2 regions of the Micromonospora sp. NPDC005686 genome follow, and region 1 is predicted to be linked to the other one. Evidence: riboswitches for the same ligand, from Rfam matches in the RefSeq annotation. Region 1 holds a riboswitch; the other holds the start of a gene.
The links. Region 1 has a riboswitch for thiamine pyrophosphate ahead of ACFYON_RS15670 (ECF transporter S component). Riboswitches for the same ligand answer to the same signal wherever they lie in the genome.
Positions count from the first base shown of each region.

Region 1 (3,400 bases):
GTGCAGCAACGCGTCCACGGTGGCGGTCACCGCCGCCTCGGACTGACCGGTTCGGCGCGGCCCGAGCGCCAGTTCGTCGCGGACGGTGGCGCTGACGAACTGGTGCTCCGGGTCCTGGAACACCGAGCCGATCCGGCGCACCAGAGCGGGCGCCCGCCAGCGGTGCGGGGGAGTGCGCGCGTCCCGCCCGGCCAGCTCGGCGGACGCGGTGACGGCGCCGGTCCCGGGGCGGAGCAGGCCGCCCAGGAGCAGCGCCAGCGTGGACTTGCCCGCCCCGTTGGGGCCGAGGACGGCGAGCGCCTCGCCGGCGCGTACCCGAAGATCGGTGGGGTTCAGCCGGGGTGGCAGGCCGAGCCGGTCGGCGGTGAGCAGCACGTCGCCGGGCGGCGTGGTGGCGTGCCGGGGCGGCGCGACGTGGCCGGGCACCCAGACCCCGGCGGCGGCCAGCGCGTCGCCGTGCGCGGCGAAGACCACCTCGGGTGGCCCGTCGGCGCGTACCCCGCCGCCGGGTTCCAGCACCACCACCCGGTCGACCAGCGGCAGCGCCTCGGTGATCCGGTGCTCGACCAGGATCATCGTGGTGTCCGGGTCGAGCGCGTTCGCGACGGCGCGGCGGATCAGGGCGGCGCCGCCCGGGTCGAGGTTGGCGGTGGGCTCGTCCAGCAGGAGCAGGCCGGGGCGGAGCGCGAGCGTGCCGGCCAGCGCCAGCCGCTGCTGCTCGCCGCCGCTGAGCGCGGCGGTCGGGCGGTCCCGGGGGTACGGGAAGCCGACCCGGTGCAGCGCCTCGTCGACGCGGGGCCAGATCTCGTCGGCCGGCACGCCCCGGTTCTCCAGCCCGAACGCGACGTCGTCGCCGGAGCGGGCCATCACGAGCTGGGTCTGCGGGTCCTGGAACAGGATGCCGACGCGCTCGCGGGCCTTGCGCGGATCCAGCCCGTCGATCTCGACGGTGCCCTCCTGCTCGCCGGAGTCCTCCGGCAGCAGCCCGGCGAGCGCGGCCAGCAAGGTGCTCTTGCCGGCTCCCGAGGGTCCGAGCAGCAGCACCCGCTCCCCGCTCTCCACCCGCAGATCCACCCCGCGCAGAGCCCACCGCTTGCGTCCCCCGTGCCGCCACCCGAACCCCCGCAGCACCACAGCGCTCACCGCGTCCCCCTCTCCGCTCTCCAGCCTGGGTGATCAAGGAGTTCGCGTCCGGAAAACCGTGCCCGGCGGACGCAAACTCCTTGATCGCCGGGGCGGGGCGGGGAGGGGAGGGCTAGACCAGGGCGCGGTCTCGGCCGGCGGGGAAGCGGTCCAGCACGCCGGTGTTCGCCAGCGCGCGGGTGAGGACGTGCGCGCCCAGGCCGGCGACGATCGTGGCGCTGACGATCGTGATCAGCGCGTACGGGAGGCGGTAGGAGGCGAAGTCGTACGCCTTGTTCCAGTAGACGAAGTCGAAGGTCGCCGCACCGAGACCGGTCAGCGCACCGGCCAGCACCGCCACCGGCAGGCGGAACGAGCGGTACCGGAACGCGGCGAAGGCCAGCTCGGCGCCGATGCCCTGCATCAGGCCCTGGAGGATCACGATGCCCGCCCACTGGCTGCCCAGCAGGGCGGAGACGATCGCGGCAACCGTCTCGCAGTAGAGCGCGGCGCCCGGCTTGCGGATGATCAGGCCGGCGAGCACCGCCGGGATCAGCCACACGCCGTAGAGCACGGCCTGCGCCGGCGGGAAGAACGCGAACGCCGCGTCGGTGGCGCTCCAGAGCAGGCCCCAGGCCCAGAACACGACGCCGAAGGCGACGGCGATGACCGAGGCGACGACGATGTCGACGGTACGCCAGCGGTTGCTGTCGGTGTGGTTCACGGTTGGCTCCCAGTTCGTCGAGGTGAACCAGGAGAAGACGCACGCCGCGCCCGGTGGTCACCGGACGGCGACGCGGCTGGAGGTCGACCGAACTCCCTGCGCTGGCATTACCCAGATCAGGTTCGAGGGTCTGCGGGCACCGGCCCGCACTCTCAGCGCTGTGCGCTCCCCTGTCGGATGTGAAGTTGTCTCGTCGCAGACGCTAGCACCGACGACGGGCCCCGGCCCAGCAGGACGAGTGTCGGTATGGTGGCGATCATGCTGGTGAATGCGCGAGGACTGACGTTCGAGGTACGCGCCGGCGGCCCCGAGGCCGGCGACCCGGTCCTGTTGCTGCACGGCTTCCCGCAGCACTCGGGCGAGTGGGACGCGGTCACGCCCGCGCTGCACGCCGCCGGGCTGCGCACGTACGCGCTCGACCAGCGCGGCTACTCGCCCGGCGCCCGTCCGGCCGGCGTCGGGGCGTACCGGATTCCGGAGCTGGTGGCCGACGCGGCGGCGGTGCTCGACGCGCTCGGGGTGAGCCGCGCGCACCTGGTCGGCCACGACTGGGGCGCGATCGTCGCCTGGGGCCTGGCGGCGGCGCGCCCGGAGCGGGTGCGGACGCTCACCGCGGTGTCGGTGCCGCACCCGGCCGCGATGGGGCACGCGCTCGCCACCGACACGCGGCAGAAGGCCAAGTCCGCCTACATCACGTTGTTCCGCAAGCCCGGTACGGCGGAGAAGGTGCTGCTGGCGTGGAACGCCGCAGTGCTGCGCAAGATGCTCGGCGGGGTGGGCGACGCCGCCGCGGTGGCCCGCTACGCCGAGCCGATGCGCGAGCCGGGGGCGTTGACGGCGGCGCTGAACTGGTACCGCGCGATGACCGGGACGGACATGAAGGCGGTCGCCCCGGTCGGGGTACCCACCACGTTCGTCTGGAGCGACAAGGACGTGGCGATCGGCCGGACGGCCGCGCAGGCCTGCGCCGCGCACGTGACCGGTGACTACCGGTTCGTGACGCTGTCCGGCGTCAGCCACTGGATCCCGGACGAGGCGCCCGGCCCGCTGGCCGAGGCGATCCTCGCCCGGGCGGGAACGGAGGCAGCATGACGGTGAGCGCCGAGGCGTACCTGGCGGTGGCGACCGAGACGATCGGCCGGGTCGCCGCCGAGCAGCGAGGCAACGTGGCCGCCGCGGCCGACCTGATCGCGGCGGCGCTGGGCGCCGACGGTGTGGTGCACGCGTTCGGCACCGGGCACTCCGAGGCGCTGGCCATGGAGATCGCCGGGCGGGCCGGCGGCCTGGTGCCCACCAACCGGATCGCGTTGCGTGACCTGGTGCTGGTCGGCGGCGACCCGGCCGACGTGCTCGGGCCGAAGCTGGAACGCGACCCGGCGGTGGCGCACCGCCTCTACGAGCTGGCGCCGATCCGGCCGCAGGACGTGTTCGTGCTGGCCTCGAACTCCGGCGTGAACGGGGCGATGGTCGAGTTCGCGTCCATCGTGAAGGAGCGCGGGCACGGCCTGGTGGCGATCACCTCGGCGCAGCACTCGGCCCGGATGACCTCGCGGC
Region 1 is NZ_JBIAIY010000006.1:78,597-81,996, forward strand. Features, by position in the region: gene ACFYON_RS15665 (ABC transporter ATP-binding protein) at 1-1,143, opposite strand, end outside; gene ACFYON_RS15670 (ECF transporter S component) at 1,256-1,846, opposite strand; TPP riboswitch at 1,922-2,028, opposite strand; gene ACFYON_RS15675 (alpha/beta fold hydrolase) at 2,105-2,938, shown strand; gene ACFYON_RS15680 (sugar isomerase domain-containing protein) at 2,935-3,400, shown strand, end outside.

Region 2 (3,400 bases), on a different contig from region 1:
TGAGCACGATGCCGTGCCGGTGGTGCCCGGTGGCCACGAGCACCCCCGGCCGTCCGGGCAGCGGCCCGATGATCGGCGCGTTGTCCGGCGTACCGGGGCGCAGCCCGGCGACGGCCTCCACCAGCTCGTACTCGACGAGTTCCGGCACCAGCTCCGCGGCGGCGCGCAGCAGCGTCAGCACCCCGCCGGCGGTGACCTCGGTGTCCGCGCGCTCCTCGACTGTCGCCCCGACCACCACCTCACCGCTGTCCCGGGGCACCAGGTAGACCGACTCGCTGTCCGCGTACCCCCGGATCACGTGCCGGAAGGCCGGCGGACCGCCACCGGGCGCGCGCAGCCGCAGCACCTGGCCCTTCACCGGGCGGACCGGCAGACCGGTCAGCGCCGCCGCGCCGCAACCGGCCGCGACCACGGTGACCCGGGCGTCCACCTCGGACAGCGCGCCGACGCGGGCCGGGCGCAGCTCCACCCCGGCCCGTCCGGCGGCCGTGCGCAGCGCCGCGACCAGCCGGCGCGGGTCGACCTGGTGGTCGCCGGGGGCCACCGCGCCACCGCGCACGCGCGGCGCCAGCGCCGGCTCGCGGTCGCGCAGCTCCGAGGGGCGCAGCGGCGTGATCGGCAGTCCCAGACCCCGTTGGTACGACCACAGCCGCCCCGCCTCGGCCAGGTCGTCGGCGGTGAGCCCGACGACGAGCGTGCCCTCGGTGCGGTAGCCGAGGTCGACGCCGCTCGCCTCGGCCAGCTCGGCGGCGAAACCGGGCCAGCGGGCGGCGGACCCGACGAGCAGGGCGGTCAGCTCGTGCTCACCGAAGTACGCCTCGGCGACCGGCGAGAGCATCCCGGCGGCCACCGACGAGGCGCCCGAACCGGGCCGGTCGTCGTGCACCACCACACGCAGTCCGCGCTGCGCGCACCGCCACGCGACGGCGAGTCCGACCGGCCCGGCGCCCACCACCGCCACGTCGGGCCCTCTGTCAACGCCTCCGGTAGCGGAAGGGCCCTCTCTCACCACGTCAGCGCCCGCATCAACTCGGCCGCGGCGTGTGCGGGATCGGCGGCCGTGCTGAGCGCGCCGACCACCGCCACCCCGTACGCCCCGGCCGCCCGCAGTGCCGGCACACCCGCGGCGGTCACCCCACCGATCGCGATGATCGGCACGCCCACCGCCTCGGCGACCGCGCGTACCCCCTCGGGGCCGATCGGATCCGGCAGGCCGGACTTGGTCGTGGTGACGTGACACGGGCCCACGCCCAGGTAGCTCGCGCCCGCGTCCACCGCCGCGCGGGCGCCCACCGGCTCCCGGGCGGTCGCGCCCAGCACGGCGTCCGGGCCGAGCACCCGGCGCGCGGCGGCCACGGGCAGGTCGTCCGCGCCGACGTGGCCACCGGCGGCGCCCACCGCCAGCGCCACGTGCAGCCGGTCGTTCACCAGGCACTGTGCCCCGTACGGCCGGCACTCCTGCGCCACCCGGCACGCCAGCTCGTACGCCTCCCGGTCGGTGGCGTCGTCCTCCACGCGCACCTGCACGACGAGTTCGGCGCCGGCCACCGGCAGGGCGGCACGCAGCACGGCGAGCGGGTCACGCCCCGGCCGGGTGTCGGTGACGAGATGCAGTCGTCCCAGGGACAGCACGGCAACGCTCCTCCCTGCGCCGGCATTACCCGGATCAGGTTCGACGGTCGGGGGCTCCCAGCCCCCCTCTCAGCCCGGTCCGCACCGGGCTCCCGTGGGTTACTTGCGGCCTACCGTACGACGCCTCCCGCCCGTACGGAAGGCCGGGTGAGGTTTTTCCAGGAACCAGCCGTCCGCCGGATTGGGACAGCGGGTGACCGTCTCCTCACGACACGCTGCCCGGATGTCCGTTCCCGCCCGCGTTCCGCGCAACCTTGCGATCCTGCCGTTCCGGGGCGGCCGCGCCGTCTCCCAAGGGCTGCTCACCTGGACGATGCTGCGCGGGCCGACGTGGATCCGCCTGCTGCCGGACGTGTACGTGCACCGGGACGGACACCGCGCCGACGACCACCGGATGTGGTGCGAGGCGGTGGCGTTGCGCCTGCCTCCGGGTGGCGTGCTGGCGGGGCGCAGCGCCGCCTGGCTGTTCGGCGCGGACGTGCTCACCCGCGACGCGCCGGTCACCGTGCTGCTGCCGACTGCTGCTCGACTGCGACCGCACCCACGGTTGCGGTTGGTCCGGTCGCCGCTGCCGGAGCGGGACCGCACCCTCGTCGGCGGTCTGCCGGTCACCACCCCGCTGCGTACCGCGTTCGACCTGGGCCGACAGGGCTCACTCGCCGAGGCGTTGGTCGCCGTCGACGCGCTGCTGCGTCGCCGGGTCGTGAAGCTGCCCGCCCTGCGGGCCTACGCCGCCGACCGGCCGGGCTGGCCGGGCGCTCCGCTGCTGCGCGAGGTGCTGGCGCTGGCCGAGCCGTTGAGCGAGTCCCCGATGGAGACGCGACTGCGGCTGCTCCTCCTCGACGCCGGTCTCGGCCCGCTCACCGCCCAGCACGAGGTGCGCGCCGGCGGACGCTTCGTGGCCCGGGTGGACCTGGCCTGGCCGGCTCTCCGCCTCGCGGTCGAGTACGACGGCGACCACCACCGGGAGCGGGCAAACTTCCGGCGGGACGTGGCGCGCCTGAACGCGCTGCGCGCGGCCGGGTGGGTCGTACTCCGGTTCACCGCCGACGACGTGCTACGCCGACCCGACGCCACTGTCGCCCTGGTACGCCAGGCCCTGGCCGAACGTCGTGCCACCGCAGCAAACCACTGATCCGCGCCCTCGGCTCGCCGCCCTCCGCACCCTCCAGCTCGCCGCCCGCAGCCCGCAGCCCCGAGTCTCGCCCCGCCGCGCCCCCGGCCCGGCCACCGCCACCCGGTGTCTGGCCGGGCCGGGCCGGGCCGGCCGAGACACCACGGGCGTCAGGAGGCCGCCCGCAGACACCTATGGCGTTCCACCCGCGACTGAATCTGGCGACGAGTGGAACGCCATGAGTGTCTCAATGCCTCCTTGACACCCATACCGTTCCACCCATCGTGGGCGCTGCCTCTGAGTGGAACGCCATGGGTGCCTGCGCGCGCGGGCGGCCCCGGTGTGCGCACGCCCGCCGAGCCGGGGCAAGCCCCGACGCTCGCACGCCGACGAGCGGACGCACCTGCGACGCGCGGGCGGACCGAACACGGGTGGACCGAACGCGCGAGCGCACGCCCGACGCGCGAGCGGGCCCGACGCGCGAGCGGACCCAACGCGCGGGCGGACCGAACGCGCGGACGGGCCGAACGCGCGCGGGCCCGACGCGCAGGCGGGCGCGTCCGCGCGGGCAGGGACGTCAGAGGATGGCGTCCAGGGCGTCCAGGTCCTCGTCGGTGGGCTGCCACGTGCCGGCTTCGGCGTTCGCCCTCACCT
Region 2 is NZ_JBIAIY010000002.1:597,506-600,905, reverse strand. Features, by position in the region: gene thiO (glycine oxidase ThiO) at 1-1,012, opposite strand, end outside; gene thiE (thiamine phosphate synthase) at 1,006-1,632, opposite strand; TPP riboswitch at 1,627-1,738, opposite strand; gene ACFYON_RS06765 (DUF559 domain-containing protein) at 1,856-2,767, shown strand; gene ACFYON_RS06760 (aldo/keto reductase) at 3,324-3,400, opposite strand, start outside.
Region 2: linked by a shared signal. The riboswitch ahead of thiE (thiamine phosphate synthase) and the one ahead of ACFYON_RS15670 (ECF transporter S component) in region 1 are both predicted to bind thiamine pyrophosphate.